3 regions of the Rhizobium sp. 862_C5_N1_2 genome follow, and region 3 is predicted to be linked to each of the others. Evidence: riboswitches for the same ligand, from Rfam matches in the RefSeq annotation. Region 3 holds a riboswitch; each other region holds the start of a gene.
The links. Region 3 has a riboswitch for thiamine pyrophosphate ahead of thiM (hydroxyethylthiazole kinase). Riboswitches for the same ligand answer to the same signal wherever they lie in the genome.
Positions count from the first base shown of each region.

Region 1: it holds a riboswitch for thiamine pyrophosphate, as region 3 does, so the genes downstream of both, thiC (phosphomethylpyrimidine synthase ThiC) here and thiM (hydroxyethylthiazole kinase) in region 3, are expected to answer to the same signal.
Region 2: it holds a riboswitch for thiamine pyrophosphate, as region 3 does, so the genes downstream of both, ACD590_RS20535 (YkoF family thiamine/hydroxymethylpyrimidine-binding protein) here and thiM (hydroxyethylthiazole kinase) in region 3, are expected to answer to the same signal.

Region 1 covers NZ_JBPWPT010000002.1:608,204-613,969, reverse strand. The annotation lists gene thiC (phosphomethylpyrimidine synthase ThiC) at 1-1,443, opposite strand, end outside; TPP riboswitch at 1,543-1,675, opposite strand; gene ACD590_RS27140 (CobW family GTP-binding protein) at 2,293-3,267, shown strand; gene ACD590_RS27135 (DUF1097 domain-containing protein) at 3,306-3,806, shown strand; gene nthB (nitrile hydratase subunit beta) at 3,844-4,587, shown strand; gene nthA (nitrile hydratase subunit alpha) at 4,631-5,248, shown strand; gene ACD590_RS27120 (nitrile hydratase accessory protein) at 5,258-5,584, shown strand; gene ACD590_RS27115 (CbtB domain-containing protein) at 5,750-5,766, shown strand, end outside.
Region 2 covers NZ_JBPWPT010000001.1:4,153,569-4,159,334, reverse strand. The annotation lists gene ACD590_RS20555 (acyltransferase family protein) at 1-847, opposite strand, end outside; gene ACD590_RS20550 (ABC transporter substrate-binding protein) at 1,030-2,040, opposite strand; gene ACD590_RS20545 (ABC transporter ATP-binding protein) at 2,109-2,921, opposite strand; gene ACD590_RS20540 (ABC transporter permease) at 2,918-3,724, opposite strand; gene ACD590_RS20535 (YkoF family thiamine/hydroxymethylpyrimidine-binding protein) at 3,737-4,345, opposite strand; TPP riboswitch at 4,336-4,449, opposite strand; gene ACD590_RS20530 (NADPH-dependent FMN reductase) at 4,694-5,290, opposite strand; gene soxR (redox-sensitive transcriptional activator SoxR) at 5,374-5,766, shown strand, end outside.
Region 3 covers NZ_JBPWPT010000003.1:377,577-383,342, forward strand. The annotation lists gene ACD590_RS31755 (ABC transporter substrate-binding protein) at 1-276, opposite strand, end outside; gene ACD590_RS31760 (glycoside hydrolase family 3 protein) at 320-1,342, opposite strand; gene ACD590_RS31765 (GNAT family N-acetyltransferase) at 1,366-1,845, opposite strand; gene thiD (bifunctional hydroxymethylpyrimidine kinase/phosphomethylpyrimidine kinase) at 2,063-2,872, opposite strand; gene thiE (thiamine phosphate synthase) at 2,869-3,504, opposite strand; gene thiM (hydroxyethylthiazole kinase) at 3,501-4,304, opposite strand; TPP riboswitch at 4,355-4,451, opposite strand; gene ACD590_RS31785 (invasion associated locus B family protein) at 5,144-5,766, shown strand, end outside.

The sequences.
Region 1 (5,766 bases), on a different contig from region 3:
CAGGCCGAGATGTTCCTTGGGCGTCACGTAGCAGAGCATGGCGGTGCCGAACCAGCCGATCATCGCAGCCCCGATGCCGGACGTGATGTGGTCATAGCCCGGCGCGATATCGGTGGTTAGCGGTCCGAGCGTATAAAAAGGCGCCTCGCCGCAAACCGCGAGCTGCTTGTCCATGTTTTCCTTGATCTTGTGCATCGGCACATGGCCGGGACCTTCGATCATCACCTGGCAATCCTTCGCCCAGGCGATTTTCGTTAACTCGCCGAGCGTTTCCAGTTCCGCGAACTGCGCCGCATCGTTGGCGTCAGCGATCGATCCCGGGCGCAGGCCATCCCCGAGCGAGAAGGAAACGTCGTAAGCGCGGCAGATGTCGCAGATTTCCGCGAAATGCTCGTAAAGAAAGCTCTCCCTATGGTGGTGCAGACACCACTTGGCCATGATCGAGCCGCCGCGGGAAACGATGCCGGTGACGCGATTGACGGTCAGCGGGATATAGGCGAGCCGCACGCCGGCATGGATGGTGAAATAGTCGACGCCCTGCTCGGCCTGTTCGATCAGCGTATCGCGATAGACCTCCCAGGTGAGGTCCTCGGCAATGCCGTTTACCTTTTCGAGTGCCTGGTAGAGCGGTACGGTGCCGATCGGCACCGGCGAATTGCGGATGATCCATTCGCGGATGTTGTGGATGTTTCGGCCGGTCGACAGGTCCATGACGGTGTCGGCACCCCAGCGGATCGCCCAGACCATCTTCTCCACTTCTTCCGCCATGGACGAGGTAACAGCCGAATTGCCGATATTGGCATTGATCTTTACCAGGAAGTTCCGGCCGATGATCATCGGTTCGGATTCTGGATGGTTGATATTGGCGGGAATGATCGCTCGGCCTTCCGCGACTTCCCGACGGACAAAATCCGGTGTCACGAAATCCGGGATATGGGCCCCAAAACTTTCGCCGTCGCGGATGAGAGCTTCCTTGGCCGCCTGTCGGCCGAGGTTTTCGCGAATGGCGATGAATTCCATTTCCGGCGTGACGATGCCGGCCCGCGCATAAGCGAGCTGGGTAACGGCCCTCCCCGCCTTCGCCTTGAAAGGCTGGCTGCGAACGGGGAATTCCGGCGTCAGCCTGTCGCCTGAAACAAAGCCGTTATCCTCCGGCCTGACGATGCGGCCCCCGTAGGATTCAACATCACCGCGAGCAAGAACCCAGCTTTCGCGCAGGCGTGGCAGGCCTGCATCAATGCGGATTTCGGCACCTTCTGCGGTGTAAGGACCCGAAGAATCGTAGACAGTGACTGGCGGTTCGCCAGAGGTCGGATGCAGTGCGATCTGACGCATCGGTACGCGGATATCCGGATGAATGGTGCCTGCTTTCAGGACTTTCGCGGAGGCGGGAAGCGGACCTGTGGTGACGAACGGAGTGAGTTTGGTGGCTGCAATATTCATGGTTCGAGGCTCCAAGTTTTGACGTTTGGAGACCCAGTTCCAGTGTTGGAATGATGAAAAAACGCCGTGGATTCCGAAGGACGGATACCCGCCCTCGCTGCCGCAGCGCCCGCACCGTCCCTACGCCAGTATGAACTGGATCAGGTTCAACGGGTCACTGCGCCTCGGGCGGCCAAAGCCGATCCGACCAGCAGTATCTCAGCCCCTTGGCGGGACCCCCCTGGTGAATAGGGCTAAGCTATTGTGAGAAATGCCGCTCCGTCAAGCCCTTAGGGCACCATTCAGAACCCATATCCCGACCGCTTGAGTTCTATTCATCGCGCCGCTGGGCTGACTGGCTTCATGGAGTTTAGCGAATGTGGCATGCTCAGCGCCGCCCCAATTCCCCGCCAGAACCTCCAGGAACGCAAAGCAATCGCCAACGGCTCGGTGCCCATCCGCTGTCACCCGACCACCCCTAGCGGCACCACTTTCGCCGGCGACAATAGAATGCCCTCGAAAAGCCAACTTGCGCATGGCGTCCCTCGCCAAAGCTGCGCAAACCAGACTGTTTTTCATTGCCCATCCTGTCAATGATCGGGAAAAGGGCAATAAGATCAATAATTAGACGGTATGATCAGTTTTTAATCACAAATCAAAAAGCTCATCATTTTGGCAGAATTTGCGGTTTATTTGGCCGAATATGAAACATCAGGTCTCTTGCCTCGTGACGGTATTGCAAGTGTAATTCTCCTCGTCTGATCGGCGCTCCGGCGTAATCAGACCAGCAAACAGCAGCGGAGCCGCCTTTTCAGCCCGGTCATTTGGCCGAGACGGCGGAGGCGTGCTCGGACGGCAAGGGGATGAGGCATGGCAAAGCTTGCGACGACAATTCTGACCGGGTTTCTCGGGACCGGCAAGACCACGCTTCTCAATCACCTGCTCACCTCAATCGAAAACGAGAGCGTAGCGGTGATCGTCAACGAATATGGGGAGGTCGGCATCGATGGAAAGCTCGTGGTGCCGACGGCGGACGAGGTCATCGAGCTGAACAATGGCTGCATCTGCTGCACTGTCAGGGGCGATCTCATCGCCGCGATCGGCGAACTGCTGCGCTCCGGACGGCCAATCGACCGCATCATCATCGAGACTTCGGGTCTTGCCGATCCGGCGCCGGTCATCCAGTCCTTCCTACTCGACGAAACGCTCGCCAGGCGGCTGCAGCTTGATGCGATCGTGACCGTCGTCGATGCCCGCCATATGAAGCAACAGCTCTCTCAGGACGAGGCGAGGGAGCAGATCAGCTTTGCCGACGTGCTGCTGCTCAACAAGATCGACCTGGAGAGCGCCGAGAACCTTGCCGCCACCGAGCAGCAATTGCGCGGGATCAATCCGCTTGCCCGGATCATCCGGACGAGGGATTGCAAGGTCGAGCTCTCCGCGGTGCTCGACGTCGGCGCCTTCGACCTCAAGAACATCCTGTCTATCGACCCCGATATTCTCAAGGACCATGAACACGAGCACGACCAGAGCATCGGTTGCGTGGCGATCCAGGACTTCGGCCCGCTCGATCCGGCGGCGCTGAACGTCTGGCTCAATCGCCTGGCTCAGGAGATCGGCACGGACCTCTTCCGCATGAAGGGCGTGCTGAATCTCCACGGCGAGCAGCGCCGCTATGTCTTTCACGGCGTGCACATGACGCTTGAAGGACGCCCCGGAAAGGCCTGGGGGCCTTCGGAAAAGCGGCTCAACGAAATCGTCTTCATCGGCAGGAACCTCGACGACGCGATGCTTCGAGACGGCTTCATGAGCTGCCTCAGCCAGCAGCGCGCGCTGGCATCCTGATGCGCATCCGCCCAACCCCTCAACAAGGAGACAGACCCATGCCCCCGCTCGTTGCCGCAATGATCAGCCTCGGTGTGCTCGGCGCCATCGACACCTATATCACCGCGACGATATTTCCCGTTCCCGTGTGGGTCACCTTCATCGCCTGGGCGTCGTTCTTCGCCTGCGGCGGCGGAAACCAGGGGCTGGTCAAATCGATCGTTTCCAACTGGACCGGCATCGGCATCGCCTCGATCACGCTGCTGATCATCCAGTATGGCCCGGCCCACCCGATCTTTGCGGCGATCCTGGTCGGCGCCGGCACCTCAGCAATGATCCTGGCCTCGGCCATCCCGATCTTGAACTTTCCGCCGGCGATCGTCTTCGGCTTCGCCTCTCTCGTCGGCACCAGCGCGGCGACGGACACGACGATCGTCACCTCAGGTCTCAATCATCCGACCCTCGTCGCCATGGCCGCGATGCTGCTCGGCGGCGTCTTCGGCCTGCTCTCGGAAATCGGAACCCAGCTTCTGGCCGGCAAGAAATCCGCGACCGCCTGAGCGTCATCGTCACCATTCACCATAAAGGAACGATCCCATGAAACTTCAGCATTATCTTGGCGGCCTTGAGGGGCTGGGGCCCGTGAGCACCGAAACGCGCGTTTTCGTCGATGTCTGGGAAACCAGGATCTTCGGCATCCATACGGCGATGATGGCGCTGTCGCCGCAGCTTCCGCTTCCCGAGACGCCATCGACGTTCAAGACCATCTGGACCTGGGCGGACCTCAGGAAAGGGGCGGAGTCCCTCAATCCGTTCGATTATTTCAGGTTTCGCTATTACGAGAAGTGGCTCGGCGGAATATCGGGATACTTCATCGACAACGGCTATATCACGGCAGAAGAGCTCGATGCGCTGACGGAGGAATATTACAACGAGCCGTCGAAGCCGCTGCACGAGGCCGGCGATGAGGCGATCGACCGGCGCGTCGTGCAATATCTAGTCGAAGGCGACAGCCCCAAGCGCGACGTCGGCGTGACCTTCGAATTCAAAGTCGGCGATACGGTGGCGATCCGCGATGTGCCGACCGTCGAGCATACGAGGCTGCCCGGTTTCCTCCGCAACAAGTTCGGAACGATCGAGACCGTCTATGACGGGGCTTACACCTATCTCTGCGACACCGGCCCCGACGGCGTCGGCGCGGCGATGCCGGTCTACTGCGTTCGCTTCGAACCGAGTGACCTCTGGCCCGATAATGCCGAGAAGAATTTCAGCCTCTATGCCGATCTCTACGCCCACTATGTCGAGGCACCGGAAGCCGGCGAAGCCTCCAAGGCCGCCTGAGACGCACACCAGCCGCCGCCATTCCAGTCAAGGAGCCACAACAATGATGGACCGTTTTCACTATCGCCAGGACCGGGAAGCCTACAGCGCCGCCCGCGTCAAAGCCCTGGAAGCCCTGCTGATCAAAAAGGGCGTGATCACCGACAAAACCGTCGATACAGTCCTCGATTTCTTCGAGACAAAGATGGGGCCGTTCAACGGCGCCAAGATCGTCGCGCGCGCCTGGGTCGACCCGGCGTTCAAGGACAGGCTCGTCGCCGACACGCCGAAGGCCATCGCCGAACTTCAGTTGCCCGAGGGCATGGCGGGTGCCGAGGGCGAACACATGCGCGCGGTGGCCAACGCCCCCCATGTCCATAACCTCATCATCTGCACGCTTTGCTCCTGCTATCCGTGGCCGGTGCTCGGCCTGCCACCCTACTGGTACAAGGACCCGACCTTCCGCAGCCGTGCCGCCCGCGAGCCGCGCGCCGTACTGACGGAGTTCGGGCTGGCGGTTCCCGATGCGGTCGAGATCAAGGTCTGGGATTCCAGCGCCCAGATCCGCTGGTTCGTCGTGCCGGAACGCCCGGCCGGCACGGACGGGCTTTCCGAAGCGGAACTCGAGGCCCTGGTCACGCCCGAAGCGATGATGGGTGTCGCCGTCGCCAGGGCAGCGTGAGGAGGGGACATGCTGACGCAATTCGAGCATTTCGCCGTCACCGAGATGATGGGCAGCACCGACAACCCGCCGCGGGCGAACGGCTCGCTCTGCTTCGGCAGCGAGTGGGAGCGAAAGGCCTTCGGCATGGCGCTTGCGCTCGCCAAGGACGGCTTCTTCGAATGGGACGACTTCCGCGACGAGCTGATCAGCACGATCAGCGCCTGGGAAGCGGCCCATCCAGTCGATCGATCCTCCTGGAATTATTATGACCAGTTCCTGGCCGCCCTCGAAAAGGCCGTGGCGAAATCCGGCGTCATCGACGCAGACGAGATCAAGGCCGCCTTCGCGGCCTGATCACCATAGAGCGCCGCGCGTCCCGCAGGACGCGCCAAGGACGTTCTATCACTTTGAATTGGCGCATGATCCTTTCCGAAATCGATTCCGATTTTCGGGGTTATGCGCTGGCCCTTCAGTCAACATGTTATCGGCGCCAAAGGCGCCATGTCGAAAGGTTTTCCGATGTCCACGCCCTATAT
Region 2 (5,766 bases), on a different contig from region 3:
CGTAAGCCTCGTCGGAGCCGCCGGGCGATATGACGAGGCGGTAGCCGGCAACGGCGATGGCCAGGAGCGATACAACATCGAACCAGGAGGCGCGCCTTGTTGGGAGCATGACCTCGACGCCCGCGGCAAGCGCGCCGAGCGCGAAGACGGCAAAGAAGCCGATCGGATTATATCTCGGCATCCACTCCTTCGCGCCGCCCTGCAGGCCGTACTGCCAGCCGCGTCCGATGTCGTCGAGCGGAAAGAAGGTCAGGATCAGCATATGGTCGAGAAGTACGGCTGCGATGACGCAAAACCAGGCGAAGCGGGCAAGCAACGGGCGCCGCCTCAGGGGGGGCAAACGAAATAGCAGGAGAAAGCAGATCGGCAGGAGCACATAGCTGGTGACCTCGAAGGCAATCGACCAGAGCGGCCCGTCGGCTTCGACAGGAAACAAGGTACGCCAATGCCACTGGCTCATGAACAGCAGCCCGGAGACGTAGCGGAGCACAATCTCCGGCGTCAGCGGCAGGGCAAGCAGCGTCAGGCTGAGAGCGAAGCCGATGGTGGCGGCGAACCAGAAGCCCGGAGCGATGCGCGCCGCCCTGCGGATCGCGTAATGGCGGAGGCTCGGCATGGCGCTACCGGCGTCGAGCGCGCGCCAGAAGGGATGGGCAAGAAGAAAGCCGCTGAGCACGAAGAAGATGGCGACGCCGAAATTGCCGAAGCGGAGGATATGTGCGGTCGGTCCGAGTTCGTCAGGGATTCTGCGCATATCCAGCCGCAGCGCGAAGTGGTGGGAGAGCACCAGCAGACATGCCGTCGCACGCAGAAAGTCCGCTCCGGCCAGTCTCTCCTGTTGTCGCATCCTGCCTCCCCACCTTGCCCAGAACATGATGCCGAAAAGTGTGAGCGGTGCTCGGACGACATCATGCACCACTTCCTTGATTTAGATACGGATTCAGCTCTTAGGCCGGAGCGGCCCAAGATCTGAATCCGTATCTGAGATTTTGCAGCGGAAAGCCGCGACGGGCAAGGCAGGGGGTGGGCTCAGTCGAGAAGTTCGTTGGTATAATAGGTGGAAAAGTCCGGCTTCTCCTTGAGTGCGGCGCCATTCGCATCGACCAGAATCCCATTCTCCATCAGGAAGCCGCCGAGGGCCTCGGCCTTTGCCGGGTCGAGCTTACCGATCACGCCGGCCTCGGATTTCAGGAAGTGCCCCTCGATCAATGCCTTTTGAGAAGCCTTTACCAGTTCCGTGTTCATCAGTGCGCCGTTGCTTCCAGAGATCAGCAGCTCGCAGGCTTCGTCGGGATGGTCGACGGAGTAGGCATAACCCTTTCGTGTCGCCTGGATGAAGGCGCGGGCGTGTTCCCGACTTGCGGAGAGATAGGCGTCGCTTGAGACGACGACCGTCGTCTGCTCGTCGGGAATGCCATAATCGGAATAGTGGAAGCGGCCGATCTTCCGGTTTTCCAGTTCGGCGGCGATGCCTTCCCAGGTGTAGATCTCCAGCGTGAAATCGATCGAGCCATTGTCCAGCGCCTCGTAAGCGGAGGTGCCGAGGGTGACGGTCTTGACGTCGCCCTTGCCGCCGTCATTGCGGATCATCGCGGAGATCAGCGCGCTCTCCCAGGTGCCGCCAAAGCCGCCATAGGTCTTGCCGTCGAGGTCTTTCGGGCTCTTGATGTCGTCGCGTCCGCCCTTGAAGATCAGGCGTGCGGTTTCCGTCTGGACGACGCCGTAGACCATCTTCACGTCACCGCCGCCAGCGCGCTGCGTGAGGGTCTCGATCTCGCTGCTGATGCCGAAATCGGCAACGCCGTTGGACACCAGCGTTCCGGCGCTGGTGTCGGTGAAGGGAAGAATCTCGACATCGAGCCCGGCATCGGCATAGAAGCCCTTCGCCTTGGCGACATAGATGCCGATATGGTTGGTGTTGGGTGTCCAGTCGAGCGCGATGCGAACCTTTGCGGGCGCCGATTGGGCGAGGGCGGTACGGCCGGCGAGGCTTGCCGCGATGGCGGCGAAGATCGTCTGGCGACGGGTGAGAAGCAGCATGGTGACCTCCTCAGGTCTCTAGAGCATGATGCCGAAAAGTGTGAGCGGTTTTCGGACGACATCATGCTCTAACTCTTTAAATCAGAACAGGATTCAGATTTGAGGCCGACCGGCCTAAAATCATCCTGTTCTAGCGGATGAAGCAGGGTTTGCAGGATTTCGGTTTCGATCGCCTGGGCCGCCGGCGAGCCGAGATCGGCAATGCTTCTCGGGCGGGGCAGGGGAACGCGGAATTCGCGGATGATACGCGCCGGACGGGCCGAAAGCACGTAGATACGGTCGGAGAGGAACACGGCCTCGCGAACATCATGGGTGATCAGCAGCGCCGTCCAACGGTGTTCGGTCCACATGCCCTGCAGCCATTCCTGGATCTGCGTGCGCGTCAGCGCGTCCAGCGCGCCGAAAGGCTCGTCGAGCAGCAGCATGTCCTGGGTCTGGACGACGGTGCGCAGCAGCGCGGCGCGCTGGCGCATGCCGCCTGACAGTTCGGAGGGATAGTGGTGTTCGAAGCCGGCAAGGCCGAAGCTCTCGAACAGCGGCGCGACGGCGGCGCGGGCCGCGCGGCGGCTCATGCCTTTCACCTCGAGACCGAGTGCCGCATTGTCGATGATCCGGCGCCAGGGCATCAGCGCATCGCGTTGCGGCATGAAGGCGAAGGAATGCGGCGCCTGTTCCAGCGGCACGCCCTTAAAAAGCATGGTGCCGGCATCGGGGCGCAGTGCCTGGGTCAGCAGTCGCAGCACCGTCGATTTTCCGGAGCCGGAGGGGCCGACGATCGAAACGAACTCGCCGTCTGCGACGGCGAGCGAAATATCGCCGAGCACCTTCATGCCGTCGAAGGACTTCGAGATATTGTGCAGTTCAACCATTGTATCGCTCATCGGCGCCGCTCCGCGGTTGGCTGCCAGGGCATGACGAGGCGCTGGATCAATAGCGTCGCTCCGAAGAGGCAGAGTGTCAGAACGGCGCTGATGACGACGGCGGCGAGCACGAGATCGGGACGGAAATTGTTCTTGGCGTTGAGGATATAGATGCCGAGGCCGCGGGCGGCGCCGGCATATTCGGCAAAGATCGCGCCGACGACGGCATAGGTGATCGAGATCCGCAGGCCGGCGAAGAAATAGGGCAGCGAGGAGGGAAGCCGTGCCAGGCGGAAAATGCGCCAGCGGCTCGCCTTCATCGAATTCAGCAATTCGGCGATGTCGCGGTCAGTCGATTCATAGCCCTGCAGCAAGGCGACGAGCAGCGGGAAGAAGGTGACGAGCGCCACCAGCAGGATCTTCGGCAACAGGCCGAAGCCGAACCAGAGGACGACGAGGGGCGCGATCGCCACCAGCGGCAGGGTCTGGCTGGCGATGAAGATCGGCAGCAATGCCCGGCGCATGAAGGGCACGAAATCCATGAGGATCGAGGCGGCGAAGGCGAAGGCCAGCGACAGCGCGAAACCTCCGAGTGTCGCGCCGAGCGTCGGCCAGGTGTTTGATATCAGCGCCTCGCGGTTCAGCCAGCCCTGGATGACGATGCGCGAAGGCGCCGGCAGGATGGAAGGTTTGATACCGGAAAGATCGACATAGAGTTCCCATGCCGCCAAAAAGACGCAGCCGGCCAGCAAGGCGGGTATGCCCCGGTAGAGAGCGGCGCGGAGCGCGGCAAGGCGCGAAGCCGATGGTTGTGGCAGTGTCATCAGCGTTCGATTTCAGGCTTTCGTCGGGCTATTGGCAGACGCCGTGATGTCGAGGGTAACATGTCCCTCGGGGTCGCCGAAGCGATAGAAGGCCTCACGAATGGTTGCGAAGACGGCACCGGCATCGCCAGAAAGCCTGGTGCAGAAATTCTTGGCACGGTCGAAGGTGCCAGAGCGCTTCAGGAAGTCGATGCAGCCATAAATCTCGTCCATATGGGTACCGGTTCCCATGACGTAGAGCGAGAATTGCGCAGCGGTCGGCTGGCCGGTCTCGGTGGTGGTTTCAACGGCGGCAAGTGCGGCTGTTATGCGCTCGGCAAGCGGCTCCGCCTGACCGAGGGAGGGGTTGACGCCGCAGATGACGTCGTCGGGCTCGCCGGGGCAGCCACGTGAAACGGTGGCGGAAAGGACGCAATGCTCGCCGGTCTTCGCAGCGGCAACAAATAGATCGTGCATGGCGGCGAAGAGAATGTCAGGCGGGCCGACCAGCAGTGTGGAGATGTCATCGGTCTCGATGCGCAGCCGGTCGCGATAAGGATCGAGCGCCTTGACGGCATCAAGAATGATGCCGACGAAATTGCCGGACATCGGATAGAGTGACACCTGTGCGCCTGAGAACATCTGAACCTCGCTCCGCTGGCATTACCCAGATCAGCTTTGAAGGGTCCAGAGGCTTGCACCTCACATCTCAGCCCCGGCGATACGGAGCTCCCCTGTTATTGGCGCGGAAACTATCACCGGGGTTTCCTCCCCGCAACAGCAAAATTGCGAACCCGTCTGCGCGGTCGGGATGGACCTGATGCGACGGGAAACACCCGGACGGAGGTCCTGTCCGGGTGTTCCCAATGGTTCCGTACCTGCCGGGAACGGAACCGGAGCTCTCTGCCTCAGGCGGCTAGCGCATAACCCCGAAAATCGGAATCGATTTTCGGAAAGGATTATGCGCAGATTCAAAGTAATAGAGCGTCCTTAGCGCGTCCGAAAAGACGCGCGGCGCTCTGTGTCGGTATAGGGACGATCGCTGCGGGCAGTGACGAGCGCCTGCGTCCACCATTCCAGCCTCGCCATCATCCGATCGAGCAAACGCATTGCGTCGGCGGGATTGTCGAGCCGCCCGTCTGTGTCGAAGCGGTTCCAAGGTGCGGCAAAGCTGACCGAATCGCGGATCGTCACGGCGTGGAGTTCGGCAAAGACGAGCCGCAGCTGTTCGACGGCGCGCAGGCCGCCAGATATGCCGCCATAGGAAACGAAGGCGACCGGCTTGCCCTGCCAGGGCTCGAAGAAGAAATCGATGATCGACTTCAACGAGGCGGTGAAGCTGTGATTGTATTCCGGCGTGACGATGATGAAGGCGTCGGCCATGCCAAGCCGTCCGGCGAGCCTGTCGATTTCGGGGTGCGTCATGTCACGGTTGGCCGGCAGCGCGAAATCCAGCGGGTCGATGATGTCGATATCAAATTGCGGGAAGCGGACGAGCTCCTGCGTCAGCCATTTGACCACCCGGTCGCAGATGCGGCCCTCTCTCGTGCTCCCGTAGATGACAGCCAGCCTGGTGGGTGTTTTCACGCGTCGCTCCTTGTTGCGATTGGACTTTACGATTGCAGGAGCCAAGGTTATAAAACCTCAACTAATATTGAGGTCAAGAGGTGATGGATACAATTCCTGCGGCGCCGCTCGGCAAGCTTCTGACGGTCGGTGAAGTGGCAGAGCGCAGCGGCCTGGCCGTCTCGGCGCTGCATTTTTACGAGACCAAGGGGCTGATCTCGAGCATCCGCTCCCGCGGCAACCAGCGGCGCTATGGCCGCGATGTGCTTCGCCGGCTCGGCATCATCAAGGTGGCGCAGCGTGTTGGCATTCCGCTTTCGGAAATCCAGGCGGCGTTCGAGTCCCTGCCGCAGGGACGCACGCCGACCGTCGCCGACTGGCAGACGCTGTCGGCGCGCTGGAAGGATGATCTCGACGCGCGAATCAGGCGGCTTAGCCTGCTGCGCGACCGTCTGACAGGTTGCATCGGCTGCGGCTGCCTGTCGATCGAAAGCTGT
Region 3 (5,766 bases):
CGGGCGCAGCTTGAAATCGATGCTCTTCAGGTCGTCGGAGAGTTTGAAGCTTTCGGCCAGGCGATAGACCGGCTTGTTGCTGTCGAAGCGGTTGAAGATGACCAACGGCTCGTAGATGAAGTCGAGCGTGGACTGGCGCGACGAGGTCTGGTTGAACGGATTGAAGTTGCGAACCCAGGTCGTCGCCGGCTCGATATTCGCTGTGAGGATCGTCTGCGCCACGGCAGATCCCGAAAGCAGCGTCAGGGCGGCGGCGGCAAGAAGATATTTTTTCATGTGTTATTCCCCTTTTCTTATGCGGTGAGAGATGACGTGCCGGTCAGGAGACCAGCGCGCTTGCAAACATGTCTTCGACTTGCGCATGGGCGGCGCGGAAATCGACCTTGAGATTGCCGAGGCGGGCCTTGCCGGCGGCGATCCGCTGCAGGGCGGCTTCCGTCAGCGGACGGGCGGCTTTGGCGGCGGTTTCGCTTTCAGGAATGTCGCCGTGGCTGTGGAGCGCGATGTCGAAGCCTGCGTCGAGCACCTGTTTGACGCGTTCCGGCAGGGAGCCGGAGAGCGACTCCATGAAGATGCAGTCTGATATCAGCACGCCGTCATAGCCCATGTCCTTGCGGATCACGTCGTGCATGATGGGCGAGACGGACGCCGGCAGCTCGGCGTCATAGGCCGAATAGACGACATGGGCGACCATCGCCCAGGGCGTATCCTTCAGCGCCACGAAGGGCTTGAAATCGGTCGCGGTGAGCGTCTCGCGGCTGGCGTCGACCACCGGACGCTCCTTGTGGGAGTCGAGCGTCGCGCGGCCATGGCCGGGAATGTGCTTGATGACGGGCATGTTGCCGCTCTCGAGCAGGCCATCGACCACCTCGCGGCCGAGGGCAGCGATGAAATCGGGATCAGGGCCGAACGAGCGGGCGCCGATGACCGCACTCGTCGTCTCGAAGACGAGGTCGAGAACGGGCGAGCAGCCGCTGGAAAGGCCGAGTTCCGTCATCATCGCGCCCATGGCCTGGGAGGAAAGGCGCAGTGCTTTTTTGCCGAGATCGAAATCGCGGCGCGCAAGTTCGGCAAACTGGCCGAAACTGCGGAAGAGCGGCCAGGGGCCGGCATCGAGATGCTGAACGCGGCCGCCTTCCTGGTCGGTGAAGACAGGCGCGTCGTCGCGGCCGACGGCCTCGCGGAAGCGGTCGATCAGCCGCTTCGTCTGTTCCGGCTCGCGCTGATTGCGCCGGCCGACGAACAGGCCGAGCGGATTGGTTTCGCGAAAGAGGGCGAATTCATCATCCGAAATAGTGGGATTCGGGAGGCCGACGAAAAGGGCGAGCGGGGTCGAGGACAATTCTGTAACTCCGGATCAGATGGTCATTTCGGCGTGCTTCTCAGCATGCCTTCGTAGATGCCCTTGTCGGGGGCGGGGATGACGATTGCGCCTGCGGTCTTGGCGTAGAAATCGACCGGGCCGGCGTCGCCGATGAAGGCATAGGCGTGACCGAGCGTCTTCATGGCCTGAAGGCAGGCGGAAAAGAGGGCGAGCCCGATGCCCCTGCCACGCGCTTCGGGGTCGACGCCGGTCGGGCCGAAGAAGCCGCGCGCCGTCGTGTCATAGCAGGCAAAGCCCAGCAGCTTGCCGCCGTCGACGGCGATCAGGCAGGCAACGGGCTGACGGGAGAAGGCGACTGTGACTTCGCTTGCCCAGTTCTCGCTGAACTGTTCGCGAACCCAGCTGACGATAAGATGCAGTTCCGGGGGGAGGGCCGGGCGGATGGAGACGCCGACATCGCCGGCCTTCTGTCTCAGGTCGGCGAGCTCAGTGGAATACAAGCTCACAAGCAGGTCTGGCACCTGTCATTCCTCCAGTTATTCCGTTATTGCGGAATGTATCCCCTTTTAGTGTCATAGATTTGGCCATCTGGCAGGGCTTGTCAACAAGGTTTTTCAACGAGAGAAAGGGACGCCCCGCCGCAGTCGCTGCGGTTTCAACGCAAAGTAGGCGCGAACGCAAAACGGCCCGGGAAGGCCGGGCCGTTTTCGATTGGCGGCATGTTCGCTGAGCGAGTGCTTATATATCGTCTTTCCAGAGCGCATGAAAATGCTGCACCGGGCCGTGGCCGGAGCCGACGGTGAGGTGTCCGGCAGCTGCGACCGCGCCGGCAAGGTAATCCTTTGCGATGGCGACGGCCTCCCGCGCCGAGGCGCCCTTGGCGAGCTCGGCCGCCAGGGCGCTGGAGAGCGTGCAGCCAGTGCCGTGGGTGTTCTTGGTCGGCACGCGCCTGGCTTCGAACCAGTGCAGGCCGGCGGCGGTGGCAAGCACGTCAGGGCTCTCGTCGCTGTCGAGATGGCCGCCCTTGACCAGCACTGCGGCCGGGCCAAGCGCCAGCAGGCGTTCGGCCTGTGACGCCATATCAGCGCGATTTGTCGCGACCGGCTGGTGCAGCAGCGCGGCGGCTTCGGGCAGGTTCGGGGTCAGCAGCGTGGCAAGCGGCAGCAGCCGGTGGGTCAGCACGTCGACCGCTTCAGGCGCGAGCAGGGCGGCTCCACCCTTGGCGATCATGACAGGATCGATGACGATCGGAATGTCCCGGTGGTCAGTCAGCGCACCGGCAACGGCGTCGGCGATGCCGGCATTGGCGATCATGCCGATCTTGACGGCATCGACGCGGACATCGGCAAAGACGGCATTGATCTGGTCGGCGACGAATTGCGGCGGCACCAGATGCACACCGCTGACACCTTGCGTGTTCTGCGCCGTCAACGCGGTCAGCACCGCCATGCCGTAGACGCCGCGGGCGGAAAAGGCCTTGAGATCGGCCTGGATGCCGGCGCCACCGGAGGGATCGGAGCCGGCGATCGAGAGAACGTTGCGGATCATGCACGGGCCTTTCGGATTTCTGCGGCGATGTGGCGCGTGGCCGCTTCAGGATCTGGCGTGCCGCAGATGGCGGAAACGACGGCAAGCCCTTTGGCGCCTGCGGCAAACACTTGAGCGACATGATCCGCCTTTAGCCCACCGATCGCGACCGATGGCACCGGCGAGGCCTTCACCAGCCTTGCAAGACCGTCAAAACCGATCGGCTGCTTGTGGTCGGCCTTGGTCGGTGTCGCAAACACCGGTCCGACGCCGGTATAATCGACCAGATCAGGATCAACGGCGGCGGCGAGCGGCGCGGTCTCGACCGAGAGGCCAAGGATCATGTCGGGGCCGATCATCGTCCGCGCTTTGTGTGCATCCATGTCTTCCTGGCCGATATGCAGACCGTCGGCGCCGATGGCGATTGCCGCCTCGACATCGTCGTTGACGATGAGGAGGGCGCCGGTCCCCTCCAATGCCTGTTTCAAGGCGCGGCCGGTCTCGATCATCCCGATGGTGGCGGCATGTTTGTCACGCAGTTGCACCATGGTCGCGCCGCCGGCAACGGCAAGTCGCGCCGTTTCGACCATGCCGATCCCGGCGCAGAGATCGGGGTCGAGGACGAGATAGAGCGAAAGGTCGAAAGCTTTCATGCCGCCGATATCCTCGCCCTGGCGTCAAGCGTTTCGGGGTCGAGCGCAGCTAACGCATCGAGGAAACGCCATGAGAATGAACCGGGGCCGGCCGCCCCAAGTGCGGCCTCTTCGCCGGCGATGGCGAAGGTTGCTAGTGCCGCAACCGTCGCGCCGAAGATGTCTTCGGGTGCCGTCGCGGCAAAGGCGCCGACGAGGCAGGTGAGCGAGCAACCGAGCGCGGTGACTTGCGGCATCAGCGCCGATCCGCCTTCGATGCGCACGGCCTTCTCGCCGTCGGTGACGAAATCCACCGCACCGGTGACGGCGACGACCGCCCGCTGACGCTCAGCCAGCCATCGCGCAGAACCTTCCGCCTGTTCGACCGGGTCGCGGCTGTCGACGCCCAGGCCGCGGCTCTCTCCGCCGGCCAGGGCGATGATTTCGGAGGCGTTGCCGCGGATGATGGTCGGACGCAGCGCCAGGAGGTCGGCGACCGCGTTGCGGCGGAAAGCCGTCGCATAATGCGCGACCGGATCGAGCACCCAGGGCTTGCCGGCTGATGTCGCGGCCTTCGCCGCCGCCTGCATGCCGTCGATCCATTGCGTCGACAGCGTGCCGATATTGATTGTCAGCGCGCTGGCGATCCCGGCGAATTCGCCGGCTTCCTCAGCGGCGTGCACCATGGCGGGCGAGGCGCCGGATGCAAGCAGAACATTTGCGGCAATGTTCATGGCGACGTAATTGGTGATGCACTGAACGAGCGGCGGCTTTTCCCGCATCGCCTTCAGCATCGCTCCTGGTGTGGTCCTGGTCTGCATATGGCCCCTTTCAGGCGGGGGCGGGCACGGGGCGGTTCGTGCGGGCTAAGCCGCGACCCCGAGCGACTCCCTCCGCCGGCATTATCCGGTTCAGGTTCGAAGGGTGCTTCTCAGCCCGTCTTTCGACGAACGCCCCTGTCTCTCATCGCGCTCTTTTTCGCAGAGAACGGGCCTGATGTCATCCTGAAAATGACAATTCTGCGACCGACCCGGCGCGACGATGGCTATGGATGATTTATGGGTCTGGATCGCCCTTCATGAAGGACGAGAGATCGCCGCCGATTCGTGTCTTGACCAGGTTTTCCCGAATGTCGTCTGCGGGTTCTGTTCCGGGCTGCCCTCGTCGTTGCCGTTTTGCCATGCGGCTGTCCTCTCCTTTTCGAGAAGAATAACAGTAGCAACCGTGGGTGCAATGAATTTCTAAAATACATCTCTGTATTTGTGAGGAGCATCGAGAAAAACGCAGATGCCGGAGCGGCTCTTTTCTTCGAAGGAACGAGGCTCATCTTTTCAAGACTTCGCAGCAGTGTGGATAGTGCGGAATTATTCATCCTATCCGTTCATCTGTCGAATTTTCAATGCAAACGGGCAGGTGGACAGCTTCGCGTAAGTTGCGCGTCGTCTCATGGTCCTCGCCAATCGGTTTTATTCGAGCGTTGAAATCTCTTGGCGAATTCGTTGAGGGCGAGTCTCAGCCAAGGCAAGACTTAATCTCCCAGAACGTGAAGTAAATATCTAACGGAAACTTTACCGTGCTGACACGCTTAGGTTGACTAAATGACGGATTGTAGCGATACGGCTTTACACGCGAATAAAATCTTCCTGAAGTTGTATTTTCAATGAGAAAATTTTTGAGAATCGGCATGAAGCGGACTCGTCCGACTATCGCCCCTGTTTTGATATTCATTGCTTGTGCCAACCCGGCTTCTTCGCAATCACCTGTTCCGGCCGATCAAGGACCGGAACAGGTGCAGGCGCCCGCTCAACCGGCGCCGACCATGAAATCCCAGAAATTCGACGACTGGTATTATCGCTGCACCGGTTCGGCAGGCGCTGAGGCCTGCGAAGTCGCCCAGGTCGCGCAAGTCACCAAAGACGGCAAACCCGTCAATATCCTGACGTTGGCGATCGCAGCTTCGCCGGCCGGTTCCCAGGGCAAGGGCGAAAAGGGCAAGGGCGACAAGGGCAAGCCGCGGCTGATGCTGACCGCCCTTCTGCCGCTCAACGTCTTCCTGCCCTCCGGCCTGTCAATCAAAGCCGATGGTAAGCCGGTCGCCAAACTCGACTATCGCAATTGCAACCAGTCCGGATGCTGGGCGCAGCAGGCGCTGGATACGAAGACGGCCGCGGCGCTGAAGAAAGGCTCTAGTGCTGAAGGGCTGGTGCGGCTGATGAACGGCCAGGACGTCAATATCCGTTTCTCGCTGAAAGGGCTGAAGCCGGCCCTCGACGAACTCCAGCC